DNA from 2 places in the Bradyrhizobium sp. Bra78 genome. Region 2 is predicted to be linked to the other one. Evidence: predicted binding sites of a transcription regulator. Region 2 holds the regulator's gene; the other holds the start of a gene.
The links. Region 2 encodes PhoB, which activates phosphate uptake and scavenging genes when phosphate is short. Its sites were predicted from a motif close to TGTCATNNANCTGTCAT; they were not measured.
Positions count from the first base shown of each region.

Region 1: a site for PhoB is predicted at 6,875-6,891, ahead of OC450_RS19950 (DUF47 domain-containing protein). Genes of this name have one in related genera too.

Region 1 covers NZ_JALJRE010000008.1:273,794-281,694, forward strand. The annotation lists gene OC450_RS19905 (TetR/AcrR family transcriptional regulator) at 1-57, opposite strand, end outside; gene OC450_RS19910 (tRNA-binding protein) at 274-645, opposite strand; gene OC450_RS19915 (ArsC family reductase) at 750-1,103, shown strand; gene OC450_RS19920 (hypothetical protein) at 1,128-1,769, opposite strand; gene OC450_RS19925 (ABC transporter ATP-binding protein) at 2,112-2,867, shown strand; gene OC450_RS19930 (ABC transporter ATP-binding protein) at 2,860-3,606, shown strand; gene OC450_RS19935 (ABC transporter substrate-binding protein) at 3,642-4,865, shown strand; gene OC450_RS19940 (branched-chain amino acid ABC transporter permease) at 4,938-5,807, shown strand; gene OC450_RS19945 (branched-chain amino acid ABC transporter permease) at 5,809-6,777, shown strand; gene OC450_RS19950 (DUF47 domain-containing protein) at 6,933-7,577, shown strand; gene OC450_RS19955 (inorganic phosphate transporter) at 7,588-7,901, shown strand, end outside.
Region 2 covers NZ_JALJRE010000024.1:24,757-32,657, reverse strand. The annotation lists gene argF (ornithine carbamoyltransferase) at 1-675, opposite strand, end outside; gene OC450_RS33575 (aspartate aminotransferase family protein) at 675-1,883, opposite strand; gene OC450_RS33570 (GcrA family cell cycle regulator) at 2,339-2,851, shown strand; gene phoB (phosphate regulon transcriptional regulator PhoB) at 2,983-3,690, opposite strand; gene phoU (phosphate signaling complex protein PhoU) at 3,713-4,429, opposite strand; gene pstB (phosphate ABC transporter ATP-binding protein PstB) at 4,441-5,265, opposite strand; gene pstA (phosphate ABC transporter permease PstA) at 5,262-6,107, opposite strand; gene pstC (phosphate ABC transporter permease subunit PstC) at 6,112-7,101, opposite strand; gene pstS (phosphate ABC transporter substrate-binding protein PstS) at 7,232-7,901, opposite strand, start outside.

The DNA.
Region 1 (7,901 bases), on a different contig from region 2:
CGCTTCGAGAATCTGCTGCCGCCGGTCTTCACGCTGCTTGTCGCTGATCTTCGGCATCCGCGGTGTCCGTAAATAACTGACTGTTCAATCGTTTTTGATGTCCAGCCCAAACAGCGTGGAAGGCCCGTCCGTAAAATAAAAAACAATCGATCAGTCATTTTTAATTCGATGCGCGAGTTTGGTCAAGGCCCAATGGCCTGGGTCGAGGAACCGGGAGGATTTGACGGTTGGCAGGTCGACGGAGGCCGCGGCGTAGCCCTTGAATGCGCTCGGCTAGAACAGGCGTCCGCCGTTCGGCACGGGTTTGCTCGGCTGCACCAGCACGACCTTGCCTTCGGCATCGGGGAAGCCGAGCGTCAGCACCTCCGAAACGACCGGGCCGATCTGGCGCGGCGGGAAATTGACGACGGCCGCGACCTGCTGTCCGACCAGCGTATCGAGCGGATGGTTTTCGGTGATCTGCGCCGAACTCTTGCGCACGCCGATCGCCGGGCCGAAGTCGATCCACAGCCGCCAGGCCGGCTTGCGCGCCTCCGGGAACGGTTTTGCGTCGACGATGGTGCCGACACGGATATCGACCGCGAGGAAGGTGTTGAAGTCGATGGTCGGCGACACGGTCGCGGCGGGATCGTGGGTGACGTGCATGGCGTGTCCGTTCGAAGAGCTGGCGTCATTCGCAAATATTGTCGCGCGGACCGGAGTTTCGTACAACGCCGGGATCACGATACGACGCATGCGCGAGGGACCTCTTGCCCAACATCATCTACGGCATCAAGAACTGCGACACCATGAAGAAGGCACGCGCCTGGCTCGACACCCATGGCGTCGCCTACGAGTTTCACGACTACAAGGCGGCGGGGGTGGAGAAGGACAAGCTCAAGCAGTGGAGCGACAAGGTCGGCTGGGAGACGCTGCTCAATCGCGCAGGGACGACCTTCAAGAAGCTGCCCGACGCCGACAAGGAGGGCCTCACCGAGAGGAAGGCGCTGGCGTTGATGCTAGCGCAACCATCGACGATCAAACGGCCGGTGCTGGAAGTCGGCGGCAAGCTGCTGGTCGGCTTCAAGCCGGACATTTATGCCAAGGACGTCGGGACCAGGTAAGTCGAGGCCAAATCGCGCTGGCCGCTATTTCAGTTCGACGATCTCGGTGACGAGCCCGGGCTGATCGGCGAATTCGACCAATTCGGCGGCCGCGATGCGGCCGGGAGTGCGGTGAAACAGGTCACGATCGATCACCGCGCGCAATTTTTCGCGCGGCAGCGCGTCATTTCCGCGCATCAGATTCTTGATCTCGAAGCCGCCGTCCTCGCAGAACGTCTTGAGCGAGGCGATGACGTGACAGATCCTGCCCTCGGTTTGGAACGGCAGCAGCAGGCGCTCATAGGCGACGATGCGCCCGTAGATGTCGTCGACGTCGGCAACGCTGTAGACGGGCAACCCGCGCGCCACGCATTCATGATAGACCGGCATCACGAAGGGCACGAGCCGCGGCCCGATATAGTCGTCGAGCAGAACGCCCTTGCCGGTGTGTCCATAGGCACGCGAGATGCGCGTGCCTTCGCTCTGGATAGTGAGGCGCGGCGTCGGCGTCGACATGTCCACCGTATAATAGATGAGATCGGACAGCTCCTCCTCGAGCCGCGCGGGCTGGTACTCCCAGATCGCCGGCGTCGTCTGTTCGCGCGCATAAAGTCGCAGCCACGTGTTCAGGAGATCACGCTGCCTGATGGATTTGACCAGGGAAGGAGCGGCGCTTGCGAAATCCAAGACAATATTCCCGACGTATAAAACCCGCGCATGATCCGGGTTGCGGGAAAATTTTCTATGAAGGCTGGCGCATGGAACGAAAGACCGTTAACGACGGCTTGATGACCGGTGCCTTGCGAACCGGGAGGCCGGGCAGGCACGACGTCAAAACACCTCCGACTAAGGGAGCATTTGTATCCCGGCCGGAGGCCTGATCTGCTCAGCTTTCCGCCTTGCCTAACCCCCGTCAACTCCGGCATATTCCGCGCCCGGAGGCGGCGGTTCCGGGTGGGCTCCAGGGCCTCCGGAATGCCGAAGCAACAAGGACAGCCACGCGTATTGCGCGGGCAGGGGGAAAACTGTTTGGCCGATGAGTTCATTCTCGAAACGGAAGGCTTGACCAAGGAGTTCGCGGGCTTCTTCGCCGTCCGCGACGTTGCGCTCAAGGTTCGCCGTGGGAGCATTCACGCGTTGATCGGCCCGAACGGCGCCGGCAAGACGACCTGCTTCAATCTTTTGACCAAGTTCCTCAAACCGTCCGCCGGAAAAATCCTGTACAAGGGCCAGGACATCACCGCGATGGCGCCCGCCGACGTGGCGCGCATGGGGTTGGTTCGCTCGTTCCAGATCTCGGCGGTGTTTCCGCATCTCACCGCGCAGGAAAACGTCCGTGTCGCGCTTCAGCGCCAGCACGGCAGCTCCTTCGATTTCTGGCGCTCCAAGTCGGTGCTCAACGTCTTCAACGATCGCGCGCGCGAGTTGTTGAACGATGTCGGCCTCAGCGAGTTTGCCAATACGCCCGCGGTCGAGATGCCCTACGGGCGCAAGCGCGCACTGGAGATCGCAACCACGCTCGCGCTCGACCCCGAGATGATGCTGCTGGACGAGCCGATGGCCGGCATGGGCCACGAGGACATCGACAAGATCGCGGCGCTGATCAAGCGTATCTCCGCGAAATACACCATCCTGATGGTCGAGCATAATCTCAGCGTCGTGGCCAATCTTTCCGACATCATTACCGTGCTGACGCGCGGGCAGGTGCTGGCGCAGGGCCATTACAGCGAGCTCACCAAGGACGAGCGCGTCAAGGAAGCTTACCTGGGAGCCGGTCATGCCTGACACTGCGATCGCCGAGGCTCCGGCAAAGGCCGCGACCGGCGGGACCATCCTTCAGGTCCGCAATCTGGAGGCGTGGTATGGCGAGTCCCACATCCTGCACGGGATCAACTTCGACGTGAATGCGGGCGAGGTCGTCACCCTGCTCGGGCGTAACGGCGCCGGCAAGACCACCACGCTGAAGTCGATCATGGGGATCATCGGCAAGCGAACCGGCTCGGTGAAGTTCAACAACCACGACATCATCCGCACGACCTCCGACAAGATCGCGCGCATGGGCATCGCGTTCTGCCCGGAAGAGCGGGGGATATTCTCCAGCCTCGACGTACGTGAGAATTTGCTGCTGCCGCCCATCGTCCGCGCGGGCGGGCTGCCGCTCGATCAGATCTTCGACCTGTTCCCGAACCTGAAGGAACGGCTCAACAGCCAGGGCACCAAGCTGTCCGGCGGCGAGCAGCAGATGCTCGCGATCGCGCGCATCCTGCGCACCGGCGCGAGTTTCCTGATGCTGGACGAGCCGACCGAGGGGCTCGCACCCGTCATCATCCAGCAGATCGGCCACACCATTGCCCGGCTCAAGAAGGAGGGCTTCACGATCCTCCTGGTCGAGCAGAACTTCCGGTTCGCATCCACCGTCGCCGACCGCTATTATGTGGTCGAGCACGGCAAGATCATCGACGGATTTTCCAATGCGGAGCTTGCCGCCAACATGGACAAGCTCCACACCTATCTCGGCGTCTAGAATTGCCAACGAGAAAAATTAAAGAGGTACGTTGCATGAAGACCAGGTCGATTGCGTCATTGCTGCTGACCACCGCGCTCAGCTTCGTGATGACTGGCGTCGCGTCCGCGCAGGACAAGACCGTCAAGATCGGCGCGCTGTCCGATCAGTCCGGCCTTTACGCCGACCTCGGCGGACCAGGCTCGACGCTCGCCGCGCAGATGGCCATTGAAGATTCCGGCCTCGTTGCGAAGGGCTGGAAGATCGACATCATCTCGGGCGATCACCAGAACAAGCCGGACATAGGCACCGCGATCGCGCGGCAATGGTTCGACGTCGACAAGGTCGACACCATCGTCGACGTGCCGAATTCCGGCGTGGCGCTCGCCGTCAACAACGTCGTCAAGGAAAAGAACGGCGTCTACATCAACTCCGGTGCGGCGACCTCGGATCTCACCAACGCGCAGTGCTCGCCCAACACGGTGCACTGGACCTACGACACCTACATGCTGGCCCACACCACCGGTCAGGCGCTGGTGAAGGCCGGCGGCGACACCTGGTTCTTCCTGACCGCGGACTACGCCTTCGGCGCGGCGCTGGAGCGCGACACCACGGCGGTCATCACCGCCAACGGCGGCAAGGTGGTCGGTGGCGTCAAGCACCCGCTCAACACGCCGGACTTCTCGTCCTTCCTGCTGCAGGCGCAGGCTTCCAAGGCCAAGATCATCGGCCTTGCCAATGCCGGCGGCGACACCACCAACACGATCAAGCAGGCGGCCGAGTTCGGCATCGTCAAGGGCGGCCAGAAGCTCGCGGCGCTGCTGCTGTTCCTCACGGACGTCAAGGCGATCGGGCTCGAGACCGCGCAGGGCCTCAACTTCACCGAGACCTTCTACTGGGACATGAACGACCAGACCCGCGCGTTCTCCAAGCGCTTCGCCGCGAAGATGAAGAACAGTGCGCCTCCGACCATGGTGCAGGCCGGCGTCTACGCGGGCGTGCGCCACTATCTCAAGGCGCTGGAGGCGCTCGGCGGCAATCCGCACGATGGCGTCAAGGTCGTGGAGAAGATGAAGTCGATGCCGACCGAGGACGATCTGTTCGGCAAGGGCGAGATCCAGCCCAACGGCCGCACCATCCACAACGCCTACCTGTTCGAGGTGAAGAAGCCCTCCGAGTCCAAGGGACCGTGGGATTTCTACAAGCTGGTCGGCACGGTGCCGGGCGACCAGGCCTTCACGCCGCTGTCCGAGAGCAAGTGCGCGCTCTTGAAGAAGTAGGATAACCGCCCGCGGGCCATCAGGCCTGCGGGCGACTTTCAGGGAACGCCGAAGGGACCGGGTGCGGGATCGATGCAGGCTCTTTACGCTCAGCTACTGGTGGGATTGATCAACGGCTCGTTCTACGCGCTGCTCAGTCTCGGGCTCGCCGTGATCTTCGGCATGCTCAACATCATCAATTTCGCCCATGGCGCACTCTACATGATGGGCGCGTTCGTCGCCTATTTCCTGCTCAACAATGATTATCTCAGTATCGGCTACTGGCCGGCATTGATCGTCGCTCCGATTGTCGTCGGCATCTTCGGCATGATCCTGGAACGGACCATGCTGCAATGGCTGACCGGGCTCGACCATCTCTACGGCCTGTTGCTGACCTTCGGCATCGCGCTGATCGTGCAGGGCGTGTTCCAGAACTATTTCGGCTCGTCCGGCATGCCTTACGCCATTCCGGACCAGCTCAAGGGCGGCATGAATCTCGGGTTCATGTTCCTTCCTATCTATCGCGGCTGGGTCGTTATCTTCTCGCTGGTGGTGTGTATCGCCACCTGGTTCCTGATCGAGAAGACGCGGCTTGGCGCTTACCTGCGCGCCGCGACCGAAAACCCGACGCTGGTGCGCGCTTTCGGCGTCAACGTGCCGCGCATGATCACGCTGACCTACGGTCTCGGCGTCGGTCTTGCAGCACTCGCCGGCGTGCTTTCGGCGCCGATCAACCAGGTGCGGCCGCTGATGGGCGCCGACCTCATCATCGTCGTGTTCGCGGTGGTGGTGATCGGCGGCATGGGGTCGATCATGGGCTCGATCATCACCGGCTTCGCGCTGGGCGTGATCGAGGGCCTGACCAAGTATTTCTACCCCGAGGCCTCCAATACCGTCGTCTTCGTGCTGATGGTGCTGGTGCTCTTGGTGAAGCCAACCGGATTGACGGGAAAGGCGGCCTGATATGACAGCCTTGACGGACGACACGCTGCCGGTGACCCCGCGCGCGATCCGCGACGAGATGATCGTGTTCGTTGTGATGGCGCTGCTGCTGGCTTCGGTGCCATTCACGGGAGTCTACCCGTTCTTCGTCATGCAGGCGCTGTGCTTCGCGCTGCTCGCCTGCGCCTTCAACCTGCTGATCGGCTACGGCGGTTTGCTGTCCTTCGGCCATGCGATGTTCTTGGGGACGGCCGGCTATTGCAGCGCGCATGCGCTGAAGGTATGGGCGCTGCCGCCGGAGCTCGGCATCCTCGTCGGCATCGCCGGTGCCTTCGTGCTCTCGCTCATCACGGGCTATATCTCGATCCGCCGCCAGGGCATCTACTTCTCGATGATCACGCTGGCACTGTCGCAGCTTTTGTACTTCATCTACCTCCAGGCCCCGTTCACCCATGGCGAGGACGGCATCCAGGGCATTCCGCAAGGGCACATGTTCGGCGTGTTCGATCTGTCCAAGCCGACCGTGCTCTACTACGTCGTGCTGGTCGGCTTCCTTGCCGGCTTCCTGCTGATCTTCCGCATCATCAACTCGCCGTTCGGCGAAGTCCTCAAGGCGATCCGTGAGAACGAGCCGCGGGCGATCTCGCTGGGTTACCGGACCGATCAGTACAAGTTCCTGGCTTTCGTCCTGTCGGGCACGCTCGCGGGCTTTGCCGGATCGCTGAAAGTGTTCGTGGCGCAGAACGCCTCGCTCACCGACGTGCACTGGTCGATGTCGGGCGAAGTCGTGCTGATGACGCTGGTCGGCGGTCTCGGCACCGTGTTCGGCCCCGTGGTCGGCGCCTTTGTGATCATCGCCATGCAGCAATATCTGGCGGGGTTTGGCCAATGGGTGACTGTGATCCAGGGCTCGATCTTCGTGATCTGCGTGCTCACGTTCCGCCGCGGGGTCATCGGCGAAATCGCGCATTACTTCCGGCGTTCGCTCTAAACGATTGATATCGCACTAATTTATCTGGTGCGTGAAAGCGGTGGATGACCCGGCTCCGCGGGCGTGAGATGACACGCACGCGGATCGAAAATGGTCTATGACAGTTTTGTGACGGCCGGTTCGGCCGGGCCATTTCCAACCGGTAGTCTCTCCCCATGATGCGATGGTTTCGCGCTTTCCTGCCCAAGGAAGAACGCTTCTTCGACCTGTTCGACCGCCACGCCCAGACCGTGATCCAGGGCTCGATCGCGCTCCAGGGCATGCTCAACGGGGGCGAGGAGACGCCGGTCTTTTGCCAGCGCGTCAACCAGTTCGAGAACGATGCCGACAACATCACCCGTGAGGTGCTGACGGCGGTGCGCCGCACCTTCATCACTCCGTTCGATCGCGGCGACATCAAGAACCTGATCACCTCGATGGACGATGCCATCGACCAGATGCAGCAGACCGCCAAGGCCGTGATGCTGTTCGAAGTCCGCACCTTCGAGCCACCGATGCGCGAGATCGGCGGGCTCTTGATCGAATGCGCCAATCTGGTCGGCCGCGCGCTGCCGTTGATGCAGCAGATCGGCAAGAACGTGGCGATGCTGACCGCAATCACGGAAGAGCTGGGCAAGCTCGAAGGCCGGGTCGACGATCTCCACGACATCGGGATGAAGGAGCTGTTCCTCAAGCACCGCGACGGGAGCGCGATGGACTTCATCGTCGGTGTCGAGATCTACGACCACCTCGAGAAGGTGGCCGACCGTTTCGACGACGTCGCGAACGAGATCAACAGCATCGTCATCGAGCAAGTTTAGGCAGGGCGCCGTGGATGCTGCGTTGGGTCTTCCCCTCCTGGTCGGACTGATCGCCGTCGCGCTGCTGTTCGATTTCCTGAACGGCCTGCACGACGCCGCCAATTCGATCGCGACCATCGTCTCGACCCGCGTGCTGCGGCCGCAATTCGCGGTGTTCTGGGCCGCGTTCTTCAATTTCGTCGCCTTCATGGTGTTCGGTCTGCACGTTGCCCAAACCATCGGCACCGGCATCATCGATCCCGCGATCGTCGATGCCCAGGTGATCTTCGCGGCCCTCGTCGGCGCCATCGTCTGGAACCTCGTGACCTGGGGGCTCGGCATCCC
Region 2 (7,901 bases):
GGTATCGGTGACGACGCAGTCGGCCCCCTTCACGGCGGCTTCGGGATCGGTGCCGAGCACGATCGACGCGCCGGTCGCCTTGATGAAGTCGCGCATGACTTTCTTCGGCGCCAGCTCCGGCGGGGTCGCGACATTGAGCTGGAACTTGAAGCGCTCGGCGGCGTGCGCCCAGGAGGCGAGCACGTTATTGTCGTCGCCGGTCCAGGCCACCGTCCTGCCCTCGATCGGGCCGCGATGTTCTTCGTAGGTCATGAGGTCGGCCATCACCTGGCATGGGTGCGACCGGCGCGTCAGGCCGTTGATGACGGGCACCGTCGCATATTCCGCAAGCTCCAGCAACGCATCGTGATTGAGGATGCGGATCATGATGGCGTCGACATAGCGCGACAGCACACGCGCGGTGTCGGCGATGGTCTCGCCGCGGCCGAGCTGCATCTCGGCACCCGTGAGCATGATGGGCTCGCCGCCGAGCTGGCGCATCGCGACGTCGAACGAGACGCGGGTGCGCGTGGAGGGCCGCTCGAAGATCATCGCCAGCGTCTTGCCTTCGAGCGGCCTGACCGGCTGATGCGCCTTCTGCTTCGCCTTCATGGCGGAGGAGGCGGCGAGCATGCTCTTGAGCTCCGACAACGGCAGCTCGTTGATATCGAGGAAGTGCTTCGGCGACTTGCTCATCAGCTTGCCGCCCGCTTGGTCTGACTGGACGAGATCGCGGTGCAGGCGCGCTCGAGCCGCCCGACGCTGTCCTCGATCTCGGCTTCGGTGACGATTAAAGGCGGCAGGAAACGCACGACATTGTCGCCGGCGCCGACCGTGAGCAATTTTTCGTTGCGCAAAGCTGCGACCAGATCGCCCGAGGGCACCACGGCCTTGATGCCGATCAGGAGGCCCTCGCCGCGCACTTCGCTGACGATATCGGGATGACGGTCGATCACGGAGGCGAGCTTCTGCTTGAGCAGCAGCGACATCCTCTGGACGTGATCGAAGAAGCCGGGCTTGAGCATGACGTCGAGCACGGCGTTCGCGGCCGAGATCGCGAGCGGATTGCCGCCGAAGGTCGAGCCGTGCGAGCCGGGCCCCATGCCGGAAGCCGCGTCCGCGGTCGCCAGAATCGCGCCGATCGGGAAGCCGCCGCCGAGCGCCTTGGCCAGCGACATCACGTCAGGCGTGACGCCGGTGCGCTTATAGGCGAAGAGATCGCCAGTGCGGCCCATGCCGGTCTGCACCTCGTCGAACGCGAGCAGCAGGCCTTTCTCGTCACAGAGCTGGCGCAACGCCTTGAGGAAGCCGGGAGGCGCCGAACGCACGCCACCCTCGCCCTGGATCGGCTCGATCAGGATGCCGGCGGTCTGCGGACCGATCGCCTTCTTCACGGCCTCGATGTCACCATGCGCCACCTGGTCGAAACCATCCATCGGCGGACCGAAACCTTCGAGATATTTCGCAGAACCCGTCGCGGCCAGCGTCGCCAGCGTGCGGCCGTGGAACGCGCCTTCGAAGGTGATGATGCGATAGCGTTCCGGATGCCCCTTGGAGAAGTGATGATGGCGGACCAGCTTGATCACACCTTCCAGCGCCTCGGCGCCGGAATTGCAGAAGAACACGAAGTCCGCAAAGCTCTCGTTGCAGAGGCGGTTCGCAAGCTTCTCGCCGTCCGGGCTCTGGAACAGGTTCGACATGTGCCAGAGCTTGGTCGCCTGCTCCTGCAACGCTGCGACCAGCGCGGGATGAGCATGACCGAGCGCATTCACGGCGACGCCCGAAGTGAAATCGAGATAGCGCTCGCCATTGGTCGCGATCAGCCAGCAGCCCTCGCCGCGCTCGAAGCCGAGGTCGGCCCTGGCGAAAACAGGGAGCAAATGCGGCGCGGCGCTGTTGGTCATGACGATCACTTGAATGTTGTGGACGGCCTGAATGTGCATTGCGCAACGCACCATTGACCGGTCCGGAAAACGAAACGTGCCGCCTTTTAAGGGCGGCACGCAGCACTATCTTATGCCTGGCAAGACGGGTGTCAATGCCGCCCGGAAAGCCTCGCGAAACGCAGAATCCGTAGTCTTGCGGTGCCGATTTTGCGGGTTTTTCACCACGGAACATGTGGAAGCGAGTCGGCGGACTCTTGCGCGGGAGTCACGCCATATTGTAGCGTTTGGATTGTCAGATACGACATCTCGTGCAGCGGTTCTGATCTCTAAGTCCTTATGTACCGGCGTAAACGTTCGGGCGTCATTGGCGCGCCCGGCGAGCCTTAAGGGATTCTGACGGCACGGGTTTTTAAGGCTTAGGCATTCGCTGCGAGGCCCCAGGATGGCTGGCGCGCAGCGAGGGAAAGGGTGCAATGACGGTTTTGACCTGGTCCGATGATCGCGTCGAGCAGCTGAAAAAGCTCTGGGAGGCCGGACTTTCGGCCAGCCAGATCGCGGCTGAGCTCGGCAATGTGACCCGCAATGCCGTGATCGGCAAAGTGCACAGGCTCGGCCTGTCGGGCCGCGCCAAGAGCCCATCTTCCGCAGCGCCCCGGCCGCGCAAGGCGCGTCCCGCGCAGCACATGATGCGGGTGACCCGTCCGATCTCGCGCGGCAACACCGCGCTGGCGCAGGCCTTCGAGGTCGAGGTGGAGGCTGAGCCGGTCACCTACGACAACGTGGTGCCGATGAGCCAGCGGCTGTCGCTGCTGGAGCTGAACGAGGCGACCTGCCACTGGCCGGTCGGCGATCCCTCGAGCCCGGACTTCTTCTTCTGCGGCGGCAAGGCCCTCTCCGGCCTGCCCTATTGCGCCCAGCACTCGCGCGTGGCGTATCAGCCCGCGGCGGATCGCCGGCGCGCACCGGCGAAGCCGGGGCCGCGCTGAAGCCCGGCTCCAAACGACATCGTCCCGGCCTAACTAGCTAGCGCGCAATTGCGCAGTAGGGACCGGAACGATCGAAAAATGGAAATGCGCGCCGCCCGGCGCGCTTTTTACTTGCCTGTTCGCGGCTGAACTTACGCCTGCTCCGCCTTCGCGAAACGGTCGTCCAGCGCATAGCCGGCGCCGCGGACGGTGCGGATCGGGTCCTGCTCGCGGCCGAGATTGAGCAGCTTGCGCAGGCGGCCGATATGCACGTCGACCGTGCGCTCGTCGATGTAGATGTCGCGGCCCCAGACGCTGTCGAGCAGCTGCTCGCGCGAGAACACCCGGCCCGGATGCTCCAGGAAGAACTCCAGGAGGCGATATTCGGTCGGGCCGAGATCGATCGGCCGGCCGGAGCGCGCCACGCGGCGCTTGTCGCGATCGAGCTCGATGTCGCCATAGGCGAGCACGGTGGCGAGCCGCTCCGGGCTTGCGCGCCGCAAGAGGCCCTTCACCCGCGCCAGCAGCTCCGGCACCGAAAACGGCTTGACGATGTAATCGTCGGCGCCGGTCGCAAGACCCCGCACCCGCTCGCTCTCCTCGCCGCGCGCGGTGAGCATGATGATCGGGAGCTGCTTGGTCTCGGGCCGGGTGCGCAGCCGTCGGCACAGCTCGATGCCGGACAGACCCGGCAGCATCCAGTCGAGCACGATGAGATCGGGGATGTGCTCCTTGAGCCGGGTGTCGGCGTCGTCGCCGCGCATCACCGTCTCGACGTCATAGCCGTCGCCTTCGAGGTTGTAGCGAAGAAGCTCGGTGAGAGCTTCCTCGTCCTCAACCACCATAATGCGTGCGCCCATGGTGTCGTCGCTCCTTGCGTGATCAGGTATTCGGAACCGTCGTGGCGAAGTTCGTCATGTCGCCCTTCGGCCGCTTGTCGGTGATCGCCTGGCCCTCGATCATGTAGAACACGGTCTCGGCGATATTGGTGGCGTGGTCGCCGATGCGCTCGATATTCTTGGCGCAGAACATCAAATGGATGCAGAACGAGATGTTGCGCGGATCCTCCATCATGTAGGTGAGAAGCTCGCGGAACAGCGAGGTGCAGATGGCATCGACTTCCTCGTCGCCCTTCCACACCGCCATCGCCGCCGGCAGATCGTGCGCGGCATAGGCGTCCAGCACCGACTTGACCTGCTGCTGCACGAGGTCGGTCATGTGCTCGAGGCCGCGGAACAGCTTGAGCGGATGAAAATCCGTTTCCAGCGCCGCGACGCGCTTACCCATGTTCTTGGCGAGGTCGCCGATACGCTCCAGATCGGTCGCGACGCGCATGGCGCCGACGATCTCGCGCAGATCGACCGCCATTGGCTGGCGGCGCGCAATGGTGAGGACGGCGCGCTCCTCGATCTTCTTCTGGAGCGCGTCGAGCTCGACGTCGATGGCGACGACGCGCTGGCCGAGCGCGACGTCGCGGCGGATCAGCGCATCGACGGAATCGACGATCATGCGCTCTGCGATTCCGCCCATCTCGGCGACCAGGCGAGTGAGCTCCTGGAGGTCGGTGTCGAAGGCCTTTGCGGTATGTTCGGAACCCATGTCCTGTCTCCTCAGCCGAACCGGCCGGTGATGTAGTCCTGCGTGCGCCGATCGGTCGGCGACGTGAATATCTTGCTGGTCTCGTCGAACTCGATCAACTCGCCGAGATACATGAAGGCGGTCTTGTCGGAGACGCGCGCCGCCTGCTGCATGTTGTGGGTGACGATCGCGATCGTGTAGTTCTCGGACAGCTCCTGGATCAGCTCCTCGACCTTGGCGGTCGAGATCGGATCGAGCGCCGAGCAGGGCTCGTCGAACAGGATCACTTCGGGCCGCACCGCGACCGTGCGGGCGATGCAGAGGCGCTGCTGCTGGCCGCCGGACAGCGACAGGCCCGACGCGTTGAGCTTGTCCTTGACCTCGTTCCAGAGCGCGCCGCCGCGCAGCGCCTTCTCGACCCGGCCGTCCATCTCGGACTTCGGGATTTTCTCGTAAAGACGGATGCCGAAAGCGATGTTCTCGTAGATCGTCATCGGGAACGGCGTCGGCTTCTGGAACACCATGCCGACGCGGGCGCGCAGCAGATTGAGGTCGAGCTTGCCGTCGAGGATGTTGGTCTGGTCGAGCATCACCTGACCGGTCGCGCGCTGGCCCGGATAGAGGTCGTACATCCGGTTGAAGATGCGCAGCAGGGTCGACTTGCCGCAGCCCGACGGGCCGATGAACGCCGTGACGCGGTTGGTGCCGAGCGTCAGGTTGATGTTCTTCAGCGCGTGGTGCTCGCCGTAATAGAAATTGAGGTTGCGCACCGTCACCTTGGGGGGAGCCTCGGGCAATGCTGCCGTCTGGGGCAGGCCACCGGCCGCGCTCATCGACGATACTGAAAGTTCACTCATTTTGCGGTCCTCTCGGCGCCAAGTATGCGCGCGCCAATGTTCAGGGCAAGCACGGTCAGGGTGATGAGCAGCGCCCCGCTCCATGCCAGCTGCTTCCAGTAGGCGTAGGGGCTCTGCACGAAGTTGTTGATGGTGACCGGCAGGTTGGCCATCGTCTTGGTCAGGTCCAGGCTGAAGAACTGGTTCGACAGCGCGGTGAACAGCAGCGGCGCGGTCTCGCCGGCGACGCGGGCGGTGGCGAGCAGCACGCCGGTGATGAGGCCGGCGCGCGCCGAACGGTAGGCGATCCGCTTGATCACCAGCGAGCGCGGCAGCCCGAGCGCCGAGGCCGCCTCGCGCAGCGCGTTCGGTACCAAGAGCAGCATGTCCTCGGTCGTGCGCAGCACCACCGGAATGACGATGACGGCGAGCGCGAGACAGCCGGCGACCGCCGAGAACCCGCGCATCGGCACCACCACGGCGCCATAGATGAACAGGCCGATGATGATCGATGGCGCCGAGAGCAGGATGTCGTTGATGAAGCGGATCACCGACGTCAGCTTGTCGTTGCGGCCGTATTCGGCGAGATAGGTGCCGGCGAACATGCCGAGCGGCGCACCGATACCGACGCCGATCACGGTCATCATCAGCGAACCGACGATGGCGTTGAGCAGGCCGCCCTCGTTGGATCCGGGCGGCGGCGTGTTCTCGGTGAACAGCTGAACATTCAGGCCCGCAAGGCCGTTGTACAGCAGCGTGATCAGGATCAGCGCGAGCCAGGTGACGCCGAAGGCGGCAGCCGCGAAGCAAAGACCGCGGATGATGAGGTCCTTGCGGCGGCGACGTGCATAGATCGGGTTCATCGCGTTAGTTCCCCGCCTTCTTTTCCAGCCGCATCAGCATCAGCCGCGCCGCGGCCAGCACGAAGAACGTCAGTACGAACAGCAAGAGGCCGAGCAGGATCAGGCCGGACTGGTGCAGACCGTCGCTTTCGGCGAATTCGGATGCGATCGCCGCCGAGATCGTGGTGCCCGGCGCGAAGATCGACCCCGAGATGCGGAACGAATTGCCGATGATGAAGGTCACCGCCATGGTCTCGCCCAGCGCGCGTCCGAGCGCCAGCATGACGCCGCCGATGACGCCGACGCGGGTGTAGGGGATCACCACGCTGCGGACGACTTCCCAGGTGGTGCAGCCGACGCCGTAGGCGGCCTCTTTCAGCACCGGCGGCACCGTCTTGAACACGTCGACCGAGATCGAGGTGATGAAGGGCAGCACCATGATCGCGAGGATCAGCGCCGCGTTGAACAGGCTGAGATAGGACGGCGGTCCCGCGAAGATTGTGCCCAGCACGGGGATGCCGTCGAAGATCTTGATCATGAAGGGCTGGAAGGTGTTGGCCAGGAACGGGCCCAGCACGAAGAAGCCCCACATGCCGTAGATGATCGAGGGAATGCCGGCGAGCAGCTCGATCGCCATGCCGATCGGGCGGCGCAGCCATTGCGGGCAGAGCTCGGTCAGGAAGATCGCAATGCCGATACCGACCGGAATGGCGATCAGCATCGCGATGAAGGAGGTGACGAGCGTGCCGTACATCGGCCCGAGCGCGCCGAGCACGGGCGGATCGGCCGACGGCGCCCAGCGCTGCGTCCACAGGAACGAGAGGCCGAACTCCTTCATCGCCGGGAAGGCGCCGACGACCAGCGACATGATGATGCCGCCGAGGATCAGCAGCACCGAGATCGCGCTCAGCCGGGTGATCCAGTAGAAGGTGACATCGCCGAGCTTGAACGCGCTCAACGCCTTGGCGCGATCATACGGTCCGGCGGCATCAACTACATTGCTCTCGACAGCCATCTCAGCCACGCCGATCCCCTGTGCCCGTTTTATATACGCTTATTGTCGGTCTTGCGCTCCGGATGCGGCGCAAAGCCGATCCGGAGCGGACGTCTTGCAGATCCCGGCACTGCGTCCGGGACCAGAGCACTCAGCTCTTGATGTCGGCGGACCAGGTCTTCTCGATCAGCTTCACAACGCTGTCGGGCATCGGAATGTAGTCGAGCTCCTCAGCCATCTTGTCGCCGTTCTTGAACGCCCAGGTGAAGAACTTGAGGGCCTCCTTCGCGGCCGCCTTGTCGGTCGCATCCTTGTGCATGAGGATGAAGGTCGCCGCGGTGATCGGCCAGGACTTGTCGCCGGGCTGGTCGGTCAGGATGACGTAATAGCCGGGAGCCTTGGCCCAGTCGGCGTTGGAGGCGGCCGCCTGGAAGGCCTCGGTGGTCGGCTCGACGGTCTTGCCGCCCTTGTTGACCATCTTGGTGTAGGTCAGTTTGTTCTGCTTGGCATAGGCATACTCGACGTAGCCGATCGAGTTCTTGGTCTGGCCGATGTTGCCGGAGACGCCCTCGTTGCCCTTGGCGCCGACGCCGACCGGCCACTCGACCGCGGTGCCCTCGCCCACCTTGCTCTTCCAGTCCGGGCTGACCTTGGAGAGGTAGTTGGTGAAGTTGAAGGTCGTGCCCGAACCGTCCGAGCGGCGGACCACGGTAATCGCGTCCGAAGGCAGCTTCACATTGGGATTGAGCTTCTTGATCGCGGCGTCGTCCCACTTGGTGATCTTGCCGAGATAGATGCTGGCCAGCGTCTCGCCGTCGAAC